Linked DNA regions of Jilunia laotingensis. The protein of the gene in region 1 binds, or shares a complex with, the protein of each later gene. Links are inferred from orthologs where the notes say so. Each region holds a gene or a part of one and is shown in the gene's direction. Other genes may lie near its edges. The genes, in order: mnmG and mnmE.

Region 1 (12,302 bases):
TGTCAGCATCTCCCAACGTATCAACCTGATTAACAAACCAATATTGATACTCATGGGATTCCTGAGTTTATTCTTCGGTGGCTTGATCTATCTTTTCACCCGTCTTTCTCGAGAAGAGATGGGCACTTATTCCACCTTGATAGCCAATATAATCCTGTTCGGTGTCATCGTCCTTTTCATCCTGACGGGCATACGAAAGAAGATAAACGTGTATGATTCCTTCGTAGAGGGTGCTAAAGAAGGATTCTCCACAGCGGTAAGGATTATTCCCTACCTGGTAGCCTTTCTGGTCGGCATTGCCGTATTCCGGACTTCGGGTGCAATGGACATCCTTGTGGATGGCATCGGGTATGTAGTGGGGTTTTGCGGACTCGACACCAGTTTTGTCGGTGCGTTGCCCACAGGGTTGATGAAATCGCTCAGCGGCAGTGCGGCCAACGGATTGATGATCGACACGATGAAAGAATTCGGTCCCGATTCATTCGTTTCCCGTGTCAGTTGTGTAGTACGCGGTGCTTCGGACACTACATTTTATATTCTGGCGGTCTATTTCGGCAGTGTAGGAATCACCAAAACCCGGAATGCCGTCACTTGTGGACTGATAGCCGACTTTTCCGGTATTATCGCTGCAATATTCATTAGTTATTTATTTTTCTTTTAAAACATACTCCAATTATGGCTGTAACTTACCAAACCGAAGGCGTAAAAATGCCTGATATCAAAAAGCGTGAAACGACTGAATGGATCAAATCCGTAGCTGCCGCTTATGGCAAGAGAATCGGTGAAATCGCCTATATTTTCTGTTCGGATGAAAAAATACTGGAAGTAAATCGTCAATATCTGCAACATGATTACTATACGGATATCATTACCTTCGATTACTGCGAAGGCAACCGTCTTGCTGGCGACCTTTTCATTAGTCTGGATACAGTGAAAACGAATGCCGAACAGTTTGAAGCAGATTACAATACGGAGCTACACCGCGTCATTATTCACGGCATCCTCCATCTTTGCGGCATCAATGACAAAGGACCGGGTGAGAGGGAGATCATGGAAGAAGCGGAAAACAAGGCTTTGGAGATGAGGAAATAAACTTTGCATTGATAAAAAATAAGCAAATTGTAAGCCAGAGAACTGAGGTTTATTATTCATCTGACTATTTTAGTATCACTGCCATCTTTTTTGAAAAGGAAAACGCTTAAGGAATATATTATCAATCACCCCTTAAGCGATTTCTTGATAAAGAGAGAGTAAAGTAGTACACACGAACACACTTCCCTCAGAAAACTATATATCGCTTTCATTTCCCCCACCGATTGTTACCATTCTCCAAAACAAAGAACCAGGTACTAATCAAAAATAAAAGCGCAAGCCGCCTAATAAATTAAAACGGTTGATCCCGCTTCTTTCATTTTCTTTCAGATTCATGTCATCTTCATTGGGAAGACTGCCTGAGACATAACTTGTAGTTGCCCCAAGACCTATGTTTTTTGAAAGCATATATTCAACGCCAATAGTAAGATGCCCCCCGAAACCAGTCATATCATTACTCGGTTCATGATAAAGCAAAAGTCCGAAACCTACTCCATATTTCAATATCCATTTATTCAATTTAGTACGACCAACCAATTCGGGAGCCAAATAAGAAAGTACCATATTTCCTTCGTCAAAAGCAGCCCTATAGCCTGAATATTGGAATCCAACTCCTAAACCGGACTTCCAAACATGCTCGTAACCTAATCGCCATTCGACTCCTCCTTTATGGCCCAAACTATTACCGGAATAATCATAAAGCCTGCTCGTTATCCATCCGTAACCAACACTCATCTCAAACGTATTGGCGGGTGCCATCCGTTGACGACGTTCTTCATTAGTTACCGTGAGAAAGTCTTGCACGGGATTAGCTTTTAAAGTATCAACCTCCAGATTACTAAGATGCAACATCAAACCAGATATCTGATGGCAGGAACTCCCCCAAAAAGAAGGTTCCATATGATTGGTAATAACAAGTCCATTACCTCCCGCTTTTCCGGTAGCCTCCTTTGCCAAATACACAACCTGGTCATATTTGCATTGGGTAGAAAAACCTCTATCCACTACAGATACTCGCCCAATTGCCTCGGCTGAATTAGGAACAGTTTCTCCCATTTCTATTACAATGACAGAATCAGGTAACACAACTTCGGGATAAGTCTTAGCAAGAGCAGTGACTACTTTGGGTGAACATGAAACGAATAGTAGCATTATTACTACACCAGAGAATAGATGAATATTTTTCATATATTAAAAATGACAGGTTTAATTATTGCAAAGATACGGAAAAGTCACATATAACAAAAAATATCGTAGATTTGCAACCATAGTCCATAACCTCTCAAATAACGCATATGAAGAAATATCTTTTTATCAGCTTTTTTATTTTATCTGTTTTCACGTCAACAGCACAAAACAATGATTGGAAAATAGAGGCAAATAACACTACCAACTACGTTGGGACACCGGTAGCTAACGGTGGAATCGGTATTCTTCCCTGGTCAGAACCTTTTTCGATTCGTCATATCATTCTTAACCATGTATTCGACAGCGATGGCCCCAGAGGAATAAGCCGTGTCTTAAGAGGCATTAATCCGTTTCTCCTAACTCTGGAACTTGATGGTGAACAAATCACCAAAGACAATATCAAAGATTGGAAACAAGTGGTCGATATGAAAGAAGCAACACATAATACTTCGTTCACAGGGCTGAATAAAGCAGAAATCAGTTATAGTATTTGCGCTTTGCGAAATATGCCTTACGCAGGGTTAATCCGGGTAAACGTGAAAGCTTTGGATAATTTAAGTTTAAAAGTAATTCAGACAATGGAAGTACCTGATGAGTATGGAAAGCCAACCTCTGTGTTCAAAACCATGCAAGATGGAACCAGCAGGCAACTTGTTTTCCAGACAAGCGCCCCCTCTGCACAAGGAGCGCAGCATGTTTCAGCTTCCTCATCTTTCCTATGTCCGGACAGTACCTATACGATACAGGCCAACAAGAAGGATAACAACATGTATGTTGAGAAACAATTAAAAAAAGGAGAAACAGCAACTTTTGCTTTGGTTGCAGTCATCTGTTCAACACGAGACTTTTCCGACCCTTATGGTGAATCAGAGCGTCAGGTCGTTTATGCCAAGCATGAAGGAACGCAGAGACTGATATCTTCGCACCGCTGCCTATGGAATGAACTGTGGGAAGGAGACATCGTCATAGAAGGTGATAAAGAAGCTCAAAGGGATGTACGTTTCGCTTTATACAATCTCTATTCTTTTTGCCGGGCAGGAAGCAGGCTTAGCATTTCGCCAATGGGTTTATCAGCGCAAGGGTACAATGGACACATCTTCTGGGATACCGAAATCTGGATGTTTCCACCCATGCTTTTACTCAATGGCGAAATAGCCGAATCCATGATCAATTACCGTACCGACCGACTCGATGCAGCCCGCAAGAAAGCTTATATCCATGGCTATAAAGGTGCCATGTTTCCTTGGGAGTCGGATGATTCAGGAAATGAAGCAACCCCTTCCTGGGCATTGACCGGACCATTCGAACACCATATCACAGCAGATGTTGCCATAGCATGCTGGGCATATTATTCTATCACTAAAGACAAAAAATGGCTCATCGAAAAAGGATACCCACTTATGAAAGAAGCTGCTGATTTTTGGGTTAGCCGTGCAGAAAAGAACGAAGATGGTACTTATTCCATCTGTAATGTGGTAGGAGCCAACGAATATGCAGACGGAGTAACTGATAATGCCTTTACCAACGGTTCTGCAATCCGGGCACTTCAAGATGCGACAAAAGCTGCGGCAATCTGTGGAGAGAAAGCCCCCAGAGCATGGTCGGAAGTTTACAAGAGTTTGAGAATTCACTCTTTCGATGATGGTACTACACGAGAGCATAAAGACTATCAGGGAATAATGATCAAACAAGCCGATGCCAACCTACTTGGGTATCCACTGGGGATAATATCCGATCCAACCACCTTAAGAAAAGACCTGGCTTACTATGCAGACAAAATAGATCCCGAAAACGGACCAGCCATGTCCTATTCTGTTTTCTGCGTGCAATACGCTCGTTTAGGTGAAGCTGAAAAAGCCTATGAAATGTACAAAAAAAGTTTTCAGCCTAACCAACGTCCTCCTTTCGGAGTAATTGCAGAAACAGCAACCAGCCAGAACCCCTACTTTGCGACAGGAGCCGGAGGACTGTTACAAGCCGTAATCAACGGCTTCGGGGGGATTCAAATTACCGACAAAGGAATCATCCAATTACCATCCGTGTTGCCGCCTCACTGGAAGAAGCTGATCATAAAAGGCGTAGGCCCCGACAGGAGAACATTCATAAAAGAACAAAAATAATCTTTCCGTAGTTTTCCTTTTTCGTAACTTTGCATCGTTCGAAACATAACTATTGAAAGAATGGACTTTAAGTATGATGTTATAGTAATTGGTGCCGGACATGCAGGCTGTGAAGCAGCGGCAGCGGCAGCTAATCTGGGTTCCAAAACTTGTCTCATTACAATGGACATGAATAAAATCGGGCAGATGAGCTGTAATCCGGCAGTTGGAGGTATTGCCAAAGGACAGATTGTACGCGAGATTGATGCTTTAGGAGGACAGATGGGATTGATTACGGACAAGACTGCCATCCAGTTCCGCATATTAAACCGTTCTAAAGGGCCAGCAATGTGGAGTCCACGTGCACAGTGTGACCGTAATAAATTTATCTGGGCATGGCGAGAAGTATTGGAAAATACACCCAATCTTCATATCTGGCAAGATACCGTAAAAGAGCTACTCGTTGAAAACGGTGAAATAATAGGATTAAAGACTATCTGGGATGTAACCTTTCATGCTAAATGCATCGTACTTACAGCTGGTACATTCCTTAATGGCTTGATGCATATTGGTAAAAGCATGTTGCCCGGAGGGCGCATGGCAGAACCTGCATCCTACCAATTGACTGAATCCATAGCAAGGCATGGCATTGAGTATGGACGTATGAAAACAGGCACTCCGGTTCGTATAGATGGACGCAGTGTTCATTATGAATTAATGGATACTCAAGACGGAGAGACAGACTTCCATAAGTTTTCTTTCATGGACACTCAAGTACGTCATCTGAAGCAACTGCAATGTTGGACGTGTTATACGAATCCCGAAGCACACCGCATACTGCGTGAAGGACTTTCAGAATCTCCCCTTTTCAACGGGCAGATTCAAAGTATAGGTCCACGTTATTGTCCAAGTATAGAAACCAAAATCGTAACTTTCCCTGACAAGGAACAGCACCAGTTATTCCTCGAACCGGAAGGAGAAACGACACAAGAATTATATTTGAATGGTTTTTCTTCTTCACTCCCAATGAGTACCCAAATAGAGGCATTAAAGAAGATACCCGCTTTCAAAGATCTTGTGATTTATCGACCGGGATATGCCATAGAATATGATTACTTCGATCCTACTCAATTAAAACATACGTTGGAATCGAAGATTATCAAGAACTTATTTTTTGCCGGACAGGTAAACGGAACAACCGGATATGAAGAAGCCGGAGGGCAAGGAATAATTGCCGGAATTAACGCACATATCAATTGTCATGGTGGAACCCCTTTTACTCTTTCCCGTGATGAAGCCTATATTGGCGTATTAATCGATGATCTTGTAACTAAAGGCGTGGATGAACCTTATCGAATGTTTACATCCCGTGCCGAGTATCGCATTTTGCTTCGTATGGATGATGCAGATATGCGACTCACAGAAAAAGCATGGAGACTAGGTTTAGTAAAAGAGGATCGATACGAACTTCTAAAAAGAAAGCGGGAAGCAGTGGAAAGGATTATTTCTTTTGCACAAAGTTATTCGATAAAAGCGTCTCTTATTAATGATTCTCTTGAAAAATTAGGCACCACCCCTCTTCGACAAGGATGCAAGTTAATAGAATTAATAAATCGGCCACAAATAACAATAGAGAATATAGCCGAACATGTTCCAGCTTTCAAACGTATACTCGATGAAATAATTGAAAGAAAAGAAGAAGTTATAGAAGCTGCAGAGATTTTAATCAAATATGAAGGTTATATTGGCCGTGAAAGAATCATAGCCGACAAATTAGCTCGCTTAGAAGGCATAAAGATAAAAGGAAGATTTGATTATAATTCAATTCAATCCCTCTCTACCGAAGCACGTCAGAAATTAGTTAAGATTGATCCGGAAACCATTGCACAAGCGAGTCGAATCCCAGGAGTATCCCCCAGCGACATAAATGTATTATTAGTACTTTCGGGAAGATAACAGAATGCGTTTCACGTGAAACAAAACATTTAAGGAAATAAAATAAATCCATGATTATGAGCAAAGAAGCACTTATTAAAAGCATTCGGGAAATAGCTGATTTCCCGATACCCGGAATCCTCTTTTACGATGTAACAACCTTATTCAAGGACGCTGAAAGGTTGCAAGAATTATCGGATACGATGTATGAGATGTACAAAGACAAAGGTATTACAAAAGTAGTAGGTATTGAGTCTAGGGGTTTCATAATGGGACCGATTCTCGCAACAAGGCTAAACGCAGGTTTCGTACCCATTCGCAAGCCAGGAAAGTTACCAGCAGAAACCATCGAAGAAAGTTATGACAAAGAATATGGAAAAGACACTGTACAAATCCATAAAGATGCTATCGATGAAAACGACATTATTTTACTTCATGATGACTTATTGGCTACAGGTGGAACAATGGAAGCAGCATGCAAGCTTGTGAAAAAATTAAGGCCAAAGAAGGTATATGTAAACTTCATCATTGAACTAAAAGAATTAAATGGAAGGTCTGTATTTGGAAATGACGTAGAAGTAGAATCTGTTTTGTCACTCTAAAATTCTCCCACAGACAGGGACAAAGACATCCACATCGTTTTCGCTGAATCAACATTTAAAGAATTTAATTGAAAGAGGAATAAAGCCTTTCATTGAAAAAGACAAAAGACAGACACAAAACGCGAATCCGCAAACTACACAAATTGATAAAAGAGCTGTGTAACCTGTGGAATTCGCGTTTTATCATAACAGCTTCAAATATTCAAACATTACGAAACAATATATGTTCAAATCGCATCATACCCTTTAATAGATGGAAACAAATCAGGAATTAAATACCAATGAATATTTAAAAGGAATCGTTTCGAACCTTCCGGAAAGACCAGGCATTTATCAATACTTGAATGCTGAAGGAACAATCATATATGTGGGAAAAGCCAAAAACCTAAAAAGAAGGGTCTACTCCTATTTTAGCAAAGAGCATGAGCCGGGAAAGACAAGGGTGCTTGTCAGCAAGATAGCCGACATACGCTATATCGTGGTCAATACGGAAGAAGACGCTCTACTATTGGAAAACAACCTAATAAAGAAATATAAGCCACGCTACAACGTATTGCTTAAAGACGACAAAACATATCCTTCTATTTGCGTGCAAAACGAATATTTCCCAAGAGTATTCAAAACTAGGAAAATCATCCGAAACGGATCATCCTATTTCGGTCCTTATAGCCATATCCCCTCTATGAATGGAGTATTGGACTTGATTAAACATCTTTATCCGCTGCGCACTTGCAACTTAAATTTATCACCCGAAAACATACGCGCAGGAAAATTCAATGTTTGCCTTGAATATCACATAAAGAAGTGCGCTGGACCATGTATCGGCCTCCAATCTCAAGAAGAATACCTTAAAAACATTGATGAAATCAAGGAAATTTTAAAAGGGAACACCCAAGAAATAAGCCGAATGTTACTTCAGAAGATGCAAGACCTTTCAGCTGAAATGAAATTTGAGGAAGCTCAGAAAGTTAAAGAAAAATATATATTAATCGAAAACTACCGCTCCAAATCGGAAGTGGTCAGTGCCGTACTACATAATATCGACGTCTTTTCCATTGAAGAAGACGACAATAACTCTGCATTTATCAATTATTTGCATATTACTAACGGGGCTATCAATCAAGCATTCACTTTCGAATACAAAAAGAAACTGAATGAGAGCAAAGAAGAACTACTCACACTGGGCATCATCGAGATGAGAGAACGATATAAAAGTCTCTCACGTGAGATAATCATCCCGTTTGAACTCGACATGGAATTAAATAACGTCGTATTCACCGTTCCCCAACGGGGAGATAAGAAGAAACTACTCGAACTATCCATGCTTAATGTAAAACAATACAAAGCCGACCGGCTGAAACAAGCAGAGAAGCTTAATCCCGAGCAAAGGAGCATGCGACTAATGAAAGAAATCCAGCAAGAACTACATTTGGACAAATTACCGATGCAAATAGAGTGCTTCGACAATTCCAACATTCAAGGTTCTGATGCAGTAGCAGCATGCGTTGTTTTCAAAAAAGCGAAGCCATCAAAGCAAGATTACCGGAAATATAATATTAAAACCGTAGAAGGACCGGATGATTATGCATCTATGAAAGAGGTGGTTAGAAGGCGTTACCAACGTGCCATAGAAGAAGAGACTGCCCTACCCGACCTCATCATCACCGACGGAGGGAAAGGACAAATGGAAGTGGTTCGCCAGGTCATGGAAGAGCTTCAACTGGATATCCCCATCGCTGGTCTTGCCAAAGACCGAAAGCATCGGACTTCAGAATTACTATTCGGTTTCCCTCCCCAAACCATCGGGCTAAAACAACATAGCCCCCTATTTAAGTTATTAGAGCAGATACAAAATGAAGTCCACCGGTTTGCTATTACATTCCACCGTGACAAACGCAGTAAACGGCAGATAACGTCTGCACTTGACACGATAAAAGGTATTGGAGAAAAGACCAAAACGGCTTTATTAAAAGAGTTCAAAAGTGTAAAACGGATCAAAGAAGCATCTTTGGAAGAAATAAGCGCCATTGCCGGTGAAGCTAAAGGAAAGCTCATAAAAGACGCATTGAAATAGATACATGTAAATAAAGCATAAGATTTCGCAGAAAACTCTGCAAAGCAGAGCATACTCTGTAACGAATTTCGTAAATTTGCCTTTCTAAAAGAAGCAGTAGTTGAATGAATGATTTACCCAATCAATCGTTAAACTAAAAAATTAATTCATTAGTAAAGAAGAGAATAAATGAGAGTAGTAATACAACGAGTCAGTCATGCATCTGTCTGTATTAATGGTAATTGTAAATCTTCGATCGGTCCAGGGATGCTGATTTTGATAGGCATAGAGGATACCGACGAATCAGAAGACATTGAATGGCTATGCAAAAAAATAGTCAATTTACGTATCTTCGATGACGAAAACGGAGTGATGAATAAATCTATTCTTGATGTTAACGGAGACATTCTAGTTATCAGTCAATTTACGCTACATGCATCGACTAAAAAAGGGAATCGTCCCTCTTACATCAAAGCTGCCAAACCCGAAATTTCCATCCCACTCTACGAACAATTCTGCCGGAAATTGAGTTCTTCACTAGGAAAAGAAATTGGAACAGGCGAATTCGGAGCCGACATGAAAGTGGAGTTATTAAACGATGGTCCGGTCACTATATGCATAGATACTAAAAACAAAGAATAATGACATTTGAAGAAGCCCAAAAGCAGGTTGACCTGTGGATAAAACAGTATGGAGTACGCTATTTCAGCGAACTCACCAATATGGCAGTTCTTACCGAAGAAGTAGGTGAACTAGCTCGCGTAATGGCCCGTAAATATGGTGATCAATCTTTCAAAAAAGGCGAGAAAGACAACTTGGATGATGAAATGGCAGATGTACTTTGGGTACTGCTCTGCCTTGCTAACCAAACCGGAGTAAACCTAACGGAGGCATTCGTCCGTAACCTTGAGAAAAAGACTAAAAGAGATAATCAAAGACATATAAATAATCCCAAATTGAGTGATAATGGAACAGAATGACAGCCATCTGAACAAGTATGACGCCACATTGGCTAAGTACAACACGAATCTGAACGATGCCGAGATACAAGCTAAAGTAGATAAAATCATCGAAGAAAAAGTAGCAGAAAACAATACGGAAGAAGTAAAGAAATTTCTGTTCAACTGCATAGATCTTACTACTCTAAACTGTACGGACAGCGATGAAAGCGTGATGAAGTTTACGGAGAAAGTAAACCAATTCGATGATGAATTCCCCGACCTAAAGAATGTAGCAGCTATTTGCGTTTACCCGAATTTTGCTGAAGTAGTCAAAAACACACTTGATGTGGACGGAATCAATATCGCCTGTGTTTCAGCCGGATTTCCTTCTTCCCAAACATTCATAGAAGTAAAAATAGCAGAAACGGCTATGGCATTAATGGAAGGCGCAAATGAAATAGACATTGTAATTTCTGTTGGAAAATTCCTGAGCGGAGACTATGAAACGATGTGTGACGAAATCCAAGAACTGAAAGATACTTGTAAGGAATGCCATATGAAAGTGATCCTTGAAACAGGGGCTTTGAAAACAGCCTCTAACATCAAAAAGGCCTCTATCCTATCTATGTATGCAGGCGCAGATTTCATCAAGACCTCAACCGGGAAAATACAACCTGCTGCAACACCAGAAGCTGCTTATGTGATGTGCGAAGCCATTAAAGAGTATCATGAGAAAACCGGTAATAAAATCGGTTTTAAGCCCGCTGGTGGTATCAACACCGTTCATGATGCACTTGTATACTATACTATCGTAAAAGAACTTTTGGGAGAGGAATGGCTAAACAATAAATTATTCCGATTGGGAACCAGCAGATTAGCCAATTTACTACTTTCTGAAATCAGAGGAGAAGAAATCAAATTCTTCTAAAATAATGATTCTATTAAATGGAAAATCCGTCACCTTCTCTTCTAAATTAAGCAGGAAGTAAACTCGGAAATACCACTTTTCCCTTTAGTAATTTGGGTTCAGCTCAGCATAACCAAATTACCGAGTTAGTGTCGATTCGTTGTCACGCTCTTGTCAATTCGTTGGCAAAAGCGTGACATTCTACAGGTATTCTTGTGCCAACCCATTAGAACAAAATCCTTTCTTGTACAACTAAGCCAAAAGAAGAGGTATCCAGTAGTATCAAATGAATTAAAGAGAAACCAACTTATCCACTAATTTCCCGCAAAAACATAGTATAATTCGTTAGAACTAAAGAACAATCTCTCAACCAGATAAAGAAATGCAATACCCGTTACAGAATCAACTTATTATTAGCAGCTAAGAAATAATTTCATCAACAGAAATCGCCATTTTTGTAGCAAAAATTAAGAAAAACTAAACTTCCTTACTCTGCAAAACTCATTTTTATTATCTTTGCAAAAATATTAGCTCAAAGAGAGAGAGCTAATACATTGTATTAGAGAACGTTTCATTTATTATCTTTTTCCTGGAATTCGGCAAAATTCGTGTTATGAAAGGTAATAGGCAAACGGGTCTCACGCACCTTCACGTATATACTCTTGTTATATATCGAATGGAGCGTGAGACTGTTGCTTGTATCATCATAACGGCTTGCCGAAGCCCCAGGAAAGATACAGAGCAACAGTTCTCACGCTTTTCGGTTACACAAAATTTAAAAACAAGAGTATGGAGCAACAAAACATTTCGTTAAGATTCAATGGCAACCTAGAAGACTGCAACCTTCCAAAATCTAAGAAACAAGATTTATTTATCGGACTTATAGCGGGAATGAGGAAGGGATTCTTTGTCAACAGTCTCAGTACTGGCATCAATAAAGACACTCTTCATGAAATACTTATAGGGGTAACTAAACCCAAACAGGAATCTACCATTACCGAGACACTAAAATTCCTTCAAACAGAAGGAGAACGTACGGCCTATTCCATTCTTCTACCCTACCTACTCTCTTCAAACGATAAAAAAGAAATAGAAAAGATATTGCGTGAACGTTTTTTCGGAATAGAGTTATTCGTAAACCGGGCACATAATATACGTAAGTTTCTAGATTATGTACATGACAAAAACATCGTTTCCATCAATGAAAACGACTTAATAAGAGGTATTCTTTCATGGGATATGGGCGAACTCATCAATCTAACACGCATTGCATTCGAAGCAGGGTATATCAATGAAAGCACAGCATGGGAACATATTAAGTTTGCCGGAGAACAATGCCGAACAAACTACCGGAATTGGGAAGAGATAGGAAAAGGATATCTGATAGGCCAAGCTATGAAGGGACATTCAGTAAATGTCTTTAAAAGTAATATGGCATATGAAGATGACTTACTAATATCATCTCATATGCCATTTTTATTATCT
Region 2 (12,290 bases), 1.3 Mb from region 1 along the record:
GTGTACCATTGGCAGACCCACATCAAAATGATAAGATAGAGAAGTTTGAATACAACGGACATAAAATTACAAACTTCGAAATGGAAAGCTCCGCACTGGCTGGGCTTGCCAAACTAATGGGACATAAAGCCATGACCGTTTGTATGGTAATAGCCAACCGATTGATAAAAGAGGCAAATACTGGCTATAAGAATACAATAGACACGTTGATCAAAACAGTTCTCGACAGAATTTAATGAATTTATCATTTACCGCCATCGACTTTGAAACGGCTACAGGCTATATGGAAAGTGCTTGTGCCGTTGGCATTGTAACAGTTACAGACGGTGTAATATCCGATGAATATTACAGCCTCATCCAACCTCCCGAAAACGAATATTGGCGTTCGAATATTTTAATACATGGCATCACCCCGGACATGACTGAATCATTGCCCGGGTTTCATGCCATCTATCCCGAAGTAAGAAAACGGTTACAGGGGAAAAACAATTGTTGCCCATAATGAACAATTCGACCGCACCGTCCTACAACATACCATGCACATGTACGGTCTTGATTACGATGAACTGCTACTTAGTGAAAAATGGGAATGCACCTGTCGTATCTACCGTTCTTTAGGATATAAACCTGCCAATTTGAGTGCTTGCTGCGAAAGGCAGGGTATTGCACTAAAACATCACGAGGCTTTATCGGATGCACGGGGCTGCGCAATGCTTTATCTCAATTTTCTTGAGAGTTACTATCCGGTCAATACCCTATGGTAAATCGTTCTTGATGATGAACCGGCTTTTCCAATTCATCAATCATGGCAGCGGCATAATCCTGAACAGAAATATGGCTGTTACCTACTTTATCGACTATCATATCATCTTTTCCCAATCTGTATCTGCCGGTACGTACTCCCGACCTCATATCTGCTGCGGGTGAAAAGAATACCCAATCAATCTCTTTTTCTTTTTTCAGGAAATCCAGATAGAAACTTCCTAAAGCCCGGACTCCCGGTAGAATCTTTTCGGGTACCTCACCTGAATCCATCAACCGAAGCCCGGGAGCAATGAATAATGAACCTGCTCCACCTACCATAAGAAAACGATTCACACCGGCTTTCTTCACTCCATCGATAATATTGAGATACACTTTAATCGTTTCATTATAGATATTCGGGTTATCCCAGCCGGGATTATAAGCACTGATAACAGCATCTGCCCCTTTACAAACATTATATACTTCCTCAAGTGAAGAGACATCCGCTTTCTTCACTTGAAGGTTTTCATTCTCAATCTTAATCTTTTCCGGATTACGAACAACCGCCGTAACATGAAATCCTCGGTTCAGAGCTTCGTTCAAAATAGCCGAACCTACAAAGCCACTGGCTCCGATCAATACGATATTCTTCATACTGTAATTTATTTAGCATCCGGATAAATAACACTCACAAAAACAAATTGTTGAATACCTCAAAGAAAGGAAAAAACAACCTTGTCCAATTTAAAATTACAGAATAGTAATACTCCATACGCCATAGTAAAAGAAAAGTCCTTCTACAAATAAGCTTCAATAACTTCCTTCAATTTCTCCAAAGGATAAGGTTTAGCTATTACTTCATTACAACCAGCCTGTAAAGCTTGTTCACTTTCCTTACAGCAGGCATAGGCTGTGACTGCTATAATCGGAACAGAATCTGAATAAGTACGTATTTTAGCAGTTGCCTGAATACCATTCATCACAGGCATTCGGATATCCATTAATACCATGTCGGGCTTTTCTCGTAGGAAGCTATTAACGGCTTCCTCACCATTCGATACCCAAAGTAGAGTATATTCCTTCCTCAAAAAAGCACTTATTTGTAAATAACTTGCCTCAACATCTTCAGCAACCAGAATCTTCTTTCTGCCACCCTTGTGAACAATATTATTCATCGTATTATATTTGCCACTTTTCTCTGATTGGTCTTGTCGGTATGGTAAATAAAGATCAAATGTGCTTCCTTCACCCGGTTTAGATTCAACCTCTATCCGTCCGCCAAGTCGTTCAACGATACTTTTGCAAATAGGCAATCCTAAACCTGTTCCTTGTACAAAATCATTAATCTTTTCAAAACGATTGAATATCAAGGGTAACTTTTCTTTGGAAATACCACAACCGGTATCCTCAACAGAAAGTTTTATCCATTCTCCCTCAATGACGAGCCTTAAGGAAATACTTCCTTTTTTAGTATTCTTGATAGCATTCGATAAAAAATTAAAAAGCACTTGAGTTACTCGATTCCGATCCGTAGATATCCATATTTCATTATCAGGACGGCTAACGATCAGCTCCACGCCATCCTTCATTTTAATACGATGCACTTTTTCGACTTCATCTACCAGACTACTCATCTCCGTTAATTGACAACACATCTCAGATTTACCGGACTCAATACGTGATAAATCAAGAATATCATTAATCAACTGCAACAATAAATTACTGTTTTGTTGGATTATATGAAGGTATTCCTCCTTTTCTTTCTCATCTTCCGTAAGCGCAATAATTTCCGAGAACCCGACAATAGCATTTAAAGGAGTACGGATCTCATGACTCATATTCGCAAGAAAAACAGATTTCATTCTGTCAGCCTCTTCTGCACGTTGTTTTGCCTCCACCAATTCTCGCGAACGACGTACACGCTCACCAATATCATGGATCAATGCAAGTACTTTATTGCTTTCGAACGGAGCAATTCGTGCCTGAAAATAATATCGCCCGCTTTCCACATCCAAAGGATATTCTATTTCTTTTAACTGCCCATCCTTCAAACAATCATGAATAGTTCGAATAAACAAGTCACTCACTTCAGGAGAATAAACCGAACGCCCATCGATTCCTTTCAATACTTCGACAGGATGGAGTAATTCAATTCCCGGAGCAATCAGCACATCACGAATAAAAAAGTTATCGTCAAAAATAAAAATAAACTCCGGCAAAGCCTCGATTACTTTCCTGTTTCGCTCCTCCAAATGCCTGATCTGCAATTCTTTTTCACAACGAGAAGTAACGTTAGCAGTATAAGCAATTATCTTAGTAGGATGACCTTCCGAATTCTTCTGATAAGAGATAAAATTATCTTCCAGCCAAATAACTTCACCATGAACACCGATACAACGGACAATAATCTGCGAAGTCTTCGTATCGGACTCCAACATCTTTTCAAAAGCAATTCGATAAGGAAGTATGTCTTCAGGAGCGGCAAAACGATAAAAATCATCAATATCCATAAAAGAAATACCAGCGTCTTTCAATCCGAGAATGTGGAAATATTCATCAGTAAAACTACATTTCCCCGTAGGGATATCATACTCCCACATTGCAATCTTATGCCCCGCAAGAACAGAGGTTATTTTCAAATATTCTTCTTGCAGTTTTGCAAAATCCTCAAACAATGAATTTTCCACATTTGTCATACTTTACTATTGTTTCGTTCGGTGTATGTCAACAAAGATAGAACAATAAAACATATCTTATATCACTTTACTTCAAATTTTATAGAAGAAAGTTCTATCTTTGTAAGCCAAAAAACAAATAGTGATAATGAACCAAGACACCATCTGCGCTATAGCCACCGCACAGGGGGGAGCCATCGGAAGCATTCGTGTTTCCGGTGCCGATGCCATAGCTATTACAAACCAGATCTTCACTCCTGTCAAAGTTGGTAAGAGACTCACCGATCGAAAGCCTTATACACTAACTTTTGGTCGTATCTACAATGGGGATGAGTTATTAGATGAAGTACTCGTAAGCTTGTTTCGTGCCCCACACTCTTATACGGGAGAAGACAGTACAGAAATCACCTGCCACGGATCTGCCTATATTCTTCAGCAGGTCATGCAATTACTCATTAGAAATGGTTGTCGGATGGCACAACCTGGCGAATTCACTCAACGTGCATTTCTGAACGGTAAAATGGATCTCAGTCAGGCAGAAGCAGTAGCCGATCTGATAGCCTCTTCGTCCGCAGCCACCCACCGCCTAGCCATGAGCCAAATGCGAGGAGGATTCAGTAAAGAATTGGCAAATCTTCGCGAACAACTTCTTAACTTCACATCCATGATTGAATTGGAACTCGATTTCAGCGAAGAAGATGTAGAGTTTGCAGACCGTTCCGCCCTTAGAACTTTAGCAGATGGAATAGAAAAGATTATCGAACGGCTAGTTAATTCTTTCAATGTGGGCAATGCAATAAAGAATGGTATTCCCGTTGCCATAATCGGTGAAACAAACGCGGGAAAATCAACGCTTCTTAATGTGTTATTAAATGAGGAAAAAGCCATAGTCAGTGATATACACGGTACAACACGTGATGTTATCGAAGATACTATAAATATTGGTGGCATCACATTTCGTTTCATCGATACTGCAGGAATACGTGATACGAATGATACTATCGAGAATTTGGGTATCGAACGTACTTTCCAAAAGCTTGACCAAGCCGAAATTGTACTTTGGATGATTGATGCAACCGACGCGTCTTCACAAATAAAGCAACTTTCAAGCAAGATACTTCCTCACTGCAAAAATAAATATGTAATCTTAGCATTCAACAAATCAGACTTAATTTTAGAAGAGCAAAAAGAATCTATTAATTCACTAGTTTCTCACTTAGCTCATAATCACATTTCTTCCATTTTCATTTCTGCAAAGAATAGATATAACACAGAAGAATTACAACAATTATTAATTAGTGCCACCCATCTGCCTACCGTCACTCAAAATGATGTAATTGTTAGTAATGTTAGGCATTATCATGCCTTATCACGCGCCTTAGATGCCATTCATCGTGTTCAGCAAGGGTTAGACATCAATCTTTCCGGAGATCTTTTATCACAAGATATACGAGATTGCATATTCCATTTATCAGATATTGCAGGAGAAGTTACAAATGATATGATTTTACAAAATATATTTATGAAGTTTTGCATCGGAAAATAGCCTATACAAAACATTGACAATCAATAATTTGAACGTTTTAAACCAAAGTCAACAAAGAGATTAAACAGCTACAAATCAAATGATTAGCATCATATAACAATAACAACAAAACAAAATGATCTCATTTAAAAAGGTAAACTTATTACCATATTTTGTTACCTTTGTACATAAGTAATTCCGAAAACAATGAACAATCTATTATACTATCCATACATAAATCTACCAAATACTGATTGGACTATACGAGCCCTGCTTTACTATGACAATATTAGTTCTATAGTACCAGCTCAATATTTCCATGAACCAGAACACTATGAGCCTTTCATGCGGGAGGTGATTCAACGTGAATTACTCACTCCGATAAATCCTATGACTGTTCTTGAAAATCCATGGGAGGTTTCAAAAATATTTATTGACTATCTGAACGTGAAACAGAATATTTTAGAAAAAAGGAGATTATCTTTGGAAAAAAATAAAACATATCAGATTCATAGAGACAAATTCTCATTTAGGAAAAATACTACTCACTTACATGCTAATAAATTTGATGATGAAATTTTCCACCATCTTATTCATATGGGATTGGCAGAACGGATAGACGGTTATTGGTATAATGTAGAAAAGAAAACTGCCAATGAACTCATGATTTTTTTAACTTCAGTAATTGCTAATAAGATCGATTATCAGCCGGCTACAGATAAGATTGATTGTAGTTTCGCTACAACATATATGCGAAACCAAGATATTGAATTACGAACAAGACAGTATAAAAGAGATTTGATACTTAACAATTTGATACCATATCCTAAACAGATAGATTTGATCAATCTTAGACGATTTAAAGATAAGCATCGTGATTTGCTAAACGCATTTAGCAACAAAGTAGAACTATTAGTTCTAAATCCAACAATCACTCCGGAATCGCCATTATTCAAAATAACTCTTGAGGATATGAAAATGGCTAAAGAAGAATTATCCGCAAGGATGAATGAAAGCCATATAGGTGATATCGTTTTTGGAACAATATGTGGAACTATTTCCGCAGGAATAGGATTACTAGCCAGTCCTGTTTTAGGTGCTATACCCGGCTTCCTAAACGCTATTTATTCAGCATGTAAAATTGAAAAACCTGAAAATGTAATTGATCAAACAGGATTAAAATATCTGGCTTTAGTCGATAAAAGATTGAGAAGACAATAAATATCTTCAAAAACGAAATACCACCTATGCTATTTAAAGAACTTTTGGCGCTGATTTGTTGCTCAGCGACGTGTGTTTTAGATGCCAACTATCTTATTTACAACAATATAAGTTGTATATTTTTTCAATTCTTGCATCGGAAGGCAAGCGAAACAGCAATTACCAACAATAAGTATAGCTCACTATCGATTAATAAAGCATTGAGGTTCAACGCCTTTATTTCTGTGATTAAGTAATTGAAAGCAATTATTTTATGAGTGAAATATACATTAGGTCCTTTCAGACATCATTTTTTATCTTATATCCATTTAAGCCATAATACAAAATATAAGCTTCTCCAAGAATGACCAATACCCAGGTCCAATGCCAATTTCCACCCATCAGGTCGGCTAGAATCCCCTGCAGGAAAGGAATGATACCCCCACCAACAACTCCCATAGTGAGTACTCCGGAAGCTTTTGTTGTATATATGCCCAATTTGTTGGTAGCTAAGGTAAAAATAGCAGGCCACATGATGGAATGGAAGAAGCCAATACCTGTCAAAATCCAAGGATTTGCTAACAACATGGCAACTATAAGTAACGCAATGGCTCCAACGGAAGCTATAACTAGTTGCCTCTCTGAAGATATTTTTTTGATGAAAGAACCAAGAAAACGACCTAAAAGAAGAAGCCCCCAATATAAAGCTGCCATATGAGTTGCATTAGAGGCAAAAGCTCCTCCTAATTCAGAAGCATACATATTAACGTTAGCTCCGACAGCTACCTCGATACCGACATAAAAGAAAATACCCCATACACCTAATTTAAGATGCCTGAAAGACCACACGCTCTTTTCAAGCTTTTCTCCCGGGGATTGTATGACGTTATCCATAGATGGCATTTGTACTCTGTTTACAAAAAACGACATAATCATCATCAACATGATTAAAACTGCAAGTGGCAATACAAATTGTCTAGTACTAATGTCATGCAGCGGTGTTCCATAAAAGATAAGATAACTAATGATAAGCGGTGCAACAGCCATGCCAATAGAATTACTCGTGCCACCGATCATCTGCCGTTGCAGGGCAGTCGTACTCCCTATTTGACAAACGGCAAGATATAAATTCAGTACTACCTGTAGGACAGTAGCAGCCATCCCGATAACAAAGGAACCCAACAAAAAAATAAAGAAACCGACAGATATCTCGTTGCCAAGGATTGAAATCTCTGTCGGAATATAGATATGGAAAAGTACGGCTATTTCATAGATTGTAAGTCCCGCAACAAGTATAAGCAATGCAAGAAAAGATGTTTTTCGATACCCATATTTTTCTAACCAGCGAGTCCCAAATCCTTGTGACAGTGGATAAGCAAGGAACCATGAGAAATTCAACATTGTGACTAATGCATTTGTAATATTACCATCATGAGGCAACATAGCCGTTTGCAGCGGTATCTGAAACTGTTGATTGATTACGGTAAAAAGTCCTACTATAAAATAAAGTACCAGCATTATAGTAAATGCGACAAAGACGTTCACTCCTCTAACCGGATTTCCCTTTTGAATCATTATGAGATAATTTTGATTTTATGTTTTCACAACAATTCTTCTCATTGGAAGGTTTTGTAAAAGTGCATTATTATCTTACTTATAATAGTCGCTCTTTTTCTCAATCAAACTGCACTTCGACACAACTTCATCCATACATTCATATTTCATGCACAAACAAAAATTTTCATATCAACTTATCATATTATAACTGAAAACTATTACATTTGTATATAGACATCATTGGTTAAACGAATAGCTATGAATATTATGTAGATCGAGCAAGCTCATAAACAAATTCATTTATTGAAACTTAAAAACAGGAATTATGAACATTCAGAGTTTTATCCAAAACTATCGAGAGGCTTTCGGAACGTATGCTTCCCTCCCCATTTCTTTTTATTACAGTGACACACCACTGGCTGAAACAGAAAAGATAAACGGTTGTTTTTTCAAGGGACTTCATTCTGTGCGTGAAGGAAATCCCATAAGCCTGAATGCAGAGGTTATCGGCTGCGGAGGTGGGAAGTTCTACACCGGATTTTCCGAATTGCCGGAGCATGTACCCGGATTTGTTTCTACTAAAGAACGATACAAACAAACGCCTGAGATGGTTCTTGAATTCATCAAACTAATAGACGTGAGACGAACGGATAAAAAATATCTGAACTTCATCCGCATTGATCAATTGGATAGTTTCGACAATATGGAAGGCCTGCTCTTTTTTGCAACCCCGGACATACTATCCGGTCTATGCACTTGGGCATGCTTTGACAACAACGATACCGATGCAGTGACTTCCCTGTTCGGCTCAGGATGCTCAAACATTATTTCTACCGCAGTACAGGAAAACCGAATGAATGGACACCGGACCTTTCTCGGTCTGTTCGACCCATCAGTCCGTCCATACGTCGGTGCCAATGAACTTAGTTTTGTAATCCCCTACTGCCGTTTTAAGACAATGTATGAAACAATGAAGTCATGTTGCCTTTTCGATACACATGCTTGGGAAAAGGTAAAAGGACGTATCAATTCTGAAAAAGGATGCTGATTGGGATACAGATATTGATTTGTAATGCTCGAAACAGATAATCAAATAGGTTTATTATGATCGTTCAGAATTTCACCACCTTTGTCCAATATAAACTCATTTAATGAAAACAAACCGTCCAACACCACATGAATACAATGAACTGCTACAGTTGTGGGAGGCATCTGTACGCAGTACCCATCACTTCTTAACAGAAGGAGATATTCAATTCTACAAGTCCATTGTACCACAATATTTCCCCAAAGTCGATCTTTACGTAACACGGGATGAGCAGAATAAAATCACTGCATTCATGGGGTTGAGCGAGGAAGTTATCGAGATGCTTTTTGTCCATCCTAACGAACAAGGAAAAGGCTTGGGGAAGCAACTGATTCATATTGCAATCAATGATAAAAAGATTAAGAAAGTTGATGTAAATGAACAGAACACCTCAGCTCTACAATTCTACTTACACATTGGATTTAGAATAATTGGGCGGGATTCAACCGATGCTTCCGGCAAACCGTTCCCGATATTGCACCTACAACTTGCATAAAAGCATATAATTCCTGAACGAGTATATTGATCACTTAAGCAGCACACTCATTATAAAGGAATTAAGTTTCAATTATCAACTATTAATAGTCATCGCGTTGGATATTAAAGGCCGGCAGAGTGGATATTAATATCCAGCACGATAGCTATTAATCACTAGTAAACCGAATATTAATAGGGATCGTGAAGGATATAGTTGCCCCAAAGCCAGTCCTTCAAAGTTCTGAAAATGAATGCCATATAATTTCGTTGTAAACATCAACTGCCTTTGGAAGCTGGATGAGCGCATAAATGACAAGCCCAACTATTGCAAAACCTTATAATTATTGATACCTTTGCTTCATAATCAGATAAATGGAACAAAAAGTCATGGCAGATAATTACATAGAAAGGCAATATGAAGAATACGAAGCCAGAAAAGCGGCTTGGGAAAAAGCCCGTAAATTTGGCAAAAAGAAGAAAACAAGTAAAATCCCCACCCGTCAACCGAAAATGAACCAAGAAGAAACTCCTCCTGAAAAAGAGGATAAATAAGTTAATCGGCATGAATACGAATTTTTCTCTAAGAGAAGCCAATCTCAATGACCTATCCCTTTTACAACCGGTTTTTGAAAAGAGTGTACGACAAACTTGCATTCGCCATTATTCGAAAAGGCAAATAGATGCTTGGATAAACAAAGCCTCCCCAGAGCGATGGAAAGAATTGCTGGAAAGTGATTTGCATTTCATTGTAGCGGAAGATACAGAAAAGGATATGATTGCCGGTTTTACTTCGATCAACAAAAAAGGTTATCTGCATAGCATGTTTGTAGCCCCGGATTATCAACGGCAAAAGGTTGCAAGCCTTTTACTTAAAGCTGCAGAGAGTTTCGCTGGCCGACACCATGCTGAATTCGTCTTCACAGAAGCCAGTAAAACCGCAAAACCTTTTTTCGAGTTCATGGGCTATCAGACGGAAAGGAAACAGACCGTTAGTGTCAACCAGGTGGAAATGATTAACTTCGTGATGAAAAAATACTTAAGCTTTAAAACGGTGTCTAATGAAAATCTCTCAGGTTATTGAAAACAAAAAAGATTATCTTGACCTCTTGTTGCTCGCCGATGAACAGGAGTCAATGATCGACCGGTATCTGGAAAGAGGCGAAATGTTCGTCCTCACTGATGGGGATAAAACCGTTGCCGTCTGTGTCGTTACCAATGAAGGAGAAGGCGTGTATGAAATCAAGAACATTGCAACCGCACCACTTTTCCAACGAAAAGGGCATGGGAAGCGATTGATCGATTTCCTATGCCAACACTATAAAAAGAATGGCCATACAATGTTGGTAGGCACCGGAGACAGCCCGTTGAGCATACCGTTCTACGAACATTGCGGTTTTACATACTCACATCGTATTCCTGACTTCTTTACAAAGAATTATGATCATCCGATTATAGAAGATGGAAAGCTGTTAACAGATATGGTTTATTTAAGAAAACCTTTGTAATGTTGCGCAAAATGATTCCAACTAACATATGGGATCATTATCTCTTCACGGATTACACAGCTTTAGAAAATTGAAAGTTGCGTAATCCGTGGAAACTTGCACCAATGCTTTTAATTGAAGTGATATAAGAAAGTTGCCACACCCTCGATCGCTTTCTTAGGTTGATCTTTAATTTCAATGGCAAATTTAATCTCAGCTTTCGCAATCCCCCGCAAATTTGCCAGAGACTGCAATTTGGCAACCAGACGGATGCTCTGCCCAGCCAAGACAGCCTGACCGAACTTCATTTTATCCATGCCATAATTAATCATCATCTTCAGATTGTTCACTTCAATGATCTGATTCCAAAGAAACGGCAGCATCGACAACGTAAGATAACCGTGCGCAATCGTGCTATGAAAAGGGCTTTCCACTTTTGCACGTTCCGTATCCACATGTATCCACTGGTGATCCAACGTTGCATCTGCGAAAAGATCGATACGTTCCTGAGGCAGTTCCACATAATCGGAAACACCTATTTGCTGGCCTACCAGCTTTTCAAAATCTTCATAAGAGTTAATTATTACCTTATCCATGTTTTTATATTTAATGAATTCTTTTTGAATATGGAGTGCAAATGTACGAAATATTATCAGTTATCCGCGTATCTCCTGGCAAGAGAAAAGATCAGGACACTTACCGGCAGCTTCCTTCAAGGCATTTGTCAATATCCTGTATCCACCACTATTCAAATGGACATCATCGATAGTGAAATCCGGATTCAGCCGTCCATCCAATAAAAGCCGGTCGAAGACATCGAGATATACGATATCACTGCCCGTTACCCTTGAACGTATCTTATCGTTCAGTGCAGCGATAAACTTGTTCACAGCCGTGCTTCCTCCGGGATAATCGTTCCGTGGAAAAATACAATAAAGAAAAGTCCTCCGGGCAGAAATCGCCTTTACCGCCTTCACATAACGGTCTGCATAAGCTTCCATAGTATCATAAGTCAGCCGATAGATATCGTTTGTACCAAACTGGACGACGGCATTACTATCGCTCACATTTTTGTCAAATGATTCTATATAGTCGATACCTTCACCCGGAACACCGAAATTCAGACATTCCCACTTCGGGAAGTAGACCTCAAGCGGCCAAAAAGCGATATGACTGTTGCCGACAAAAGCAAAGACAGGTTTTTCTGAAGAAGCACATGAGACTGGATCAACTAAAGACATACTAACGATCTTTTAATAATTACTTTGAGTTTGTTTATATCTTGCAATTGTAATCAAAAGGAATGAAATGAGCATACAAAAATGATTTTATTATCACAGACAACTCCGTTTTTGTACGAACAGGTCCTTTGAATGGCAGAAAAAACGGAAAAGAAAGTAGAAAATAATATCCCACCACTAATCCTACGGATTTACAGGAATTCTATTTCTAAACCAAGATCACAAACCCACATAAATCCGTATTTCCCGTGATGAGATATATTTATCACTCAGCATTTTATTAATCGACACCTACGATAT

What was found.
Region 2: the proteins of mnmG (region 1) and mnmE are in contact, whole or in part, in a solved structure (PDB 9HIP), measured with the Escherichia coli proteins. The link is inferred for Jilunia laotingensis from one-to-one orthologs.

What each region holds. Positions count from the first base shown.
Region 1 is NZ_JACRTF010000001.1:1,363,980-1,376,281, forward strand. What follows is about bases 4,004-6,897. They hold mnmG (tRNA uridine-5-carboxymethylaminomethyl(34) synthesis enzyme MnmG), read left to right. Parts: upstream 4,004-4,460; coding sequence 4,461-6,335; downstream 6,336-6,897. Other genes in these bases: H8744_RS05310 (kojibiose hydrolase), read left to right, coding at 4,004-4,400; H8744_RS05320 (adenine phosphoribosyltransferase), read left to right, coding at 6,386-6,897. Also shown: H8744_RS05295 (nucleoside recognition domain-containing protein), read left to right, coding at 1-661; rRNA maturation RNase YbeY, read left to right, coding at 676-1,092; H8744_RS05305 (outer membrane beta-barrel protein), read right to left, coding at 1,354-2,280; more of H8744_RS05310, read left to right, coding at 2,388-4,003; more of H8744_RS05320, read left to right, coding at 6,898-6,916; excinuclease ABC subunit UvrC, read left to right, coding at 7,170-8,990; dtd (D-aminoacyl-tRNA deacylase), read left to right, coding at 9,159-9,611; H8744_RS05335 (nucleotide pyrophosphohydrolase), read left to right, coding at 9,611-9,949; deoC (deoxyribose-phosphate aldolase), read left to right, coding at 9,936-10,838; H8744_RS05345 (DUF1266 domain-containing protein), read left to right, coding at 11,607-12,302. UniProt on the Escherichia coli protein: NAD-binding protein involved in the addition of a carboxymethylaminomethyl (cmnm) group at the wobble position (U34) of certain tRNAs, forming tRNA-cmnm(5)s(2)U34.
Region 2 is NZ_JACRTF010000001.1:76,127-88,416, forward strand. Bases 2,885-5,766 are described here. They hold mnmE (tRNA uridine-5-carboxymethylaminomethyl(34) synthesis GTPase MnmE), read left to right. Parts: upstream 2,885-3,567; coding sequence 3,568-4,965; downstream 4,966-5,766. Other genes in these bases: H8744_RS00385 (PAS domain-containing hybrid sensor histidine kinase/response regulator), read right to left, coding at 2,885-3,440; H8744_RS00395 (hypothetical protein), read left to right, coding at 5,152-5,766. In the rest of the region: H8744_RS00365 (nucleoside phosphorylase), read left to right, coding at 1-236; H8744_RS00380 (NAD(P)-dependent oxidoreductase), read right to left, coding at 748-1,398; more of H8744_RS00385, read right to left, coding at 1,542-2,884; more of H8744_RS00395, read left to right, coding at 5,767-6,165; H8744_RS00400 (MFS transporter), read right to left, coding at 6,445-7,719; H8744_RS00405 (DUF169 domain-containing protein), read left to right, coding at 8,027-8,749; H8744_RS00410 (GNAT family N-acetyltransferase), read left to right, coding at 8,853-9,284; H8744_RS00420 (GNAT family N-acetyltransferase), read left to right, coding at 9,828-10,346; H8744_RS00425 (GNAT family N-acetyltransferase), read left to right, coding at 10,324-10,770; H8744_RS00430 (MaoC family dehydratase), read right to left, coding at 10,881-11,345; H8744_RS00435 (SGNH/GDSL hydrolase family protein), read right to left, coding at 11,406-11,990; H8744_RS00440 (GNAT family N-acetyltransferase), read right to left, coding at 12,271-12,290. UniProt on the Escherichia coli protein: Exhibits a very high intrinsic GTPase hydrolysis rate. Involved in the addition of a carboxymethylaminomethyl (cmnm) group at the wobble position (U34) of certain tRNAs, forming tRNA-cmnm(5)s(2)U34.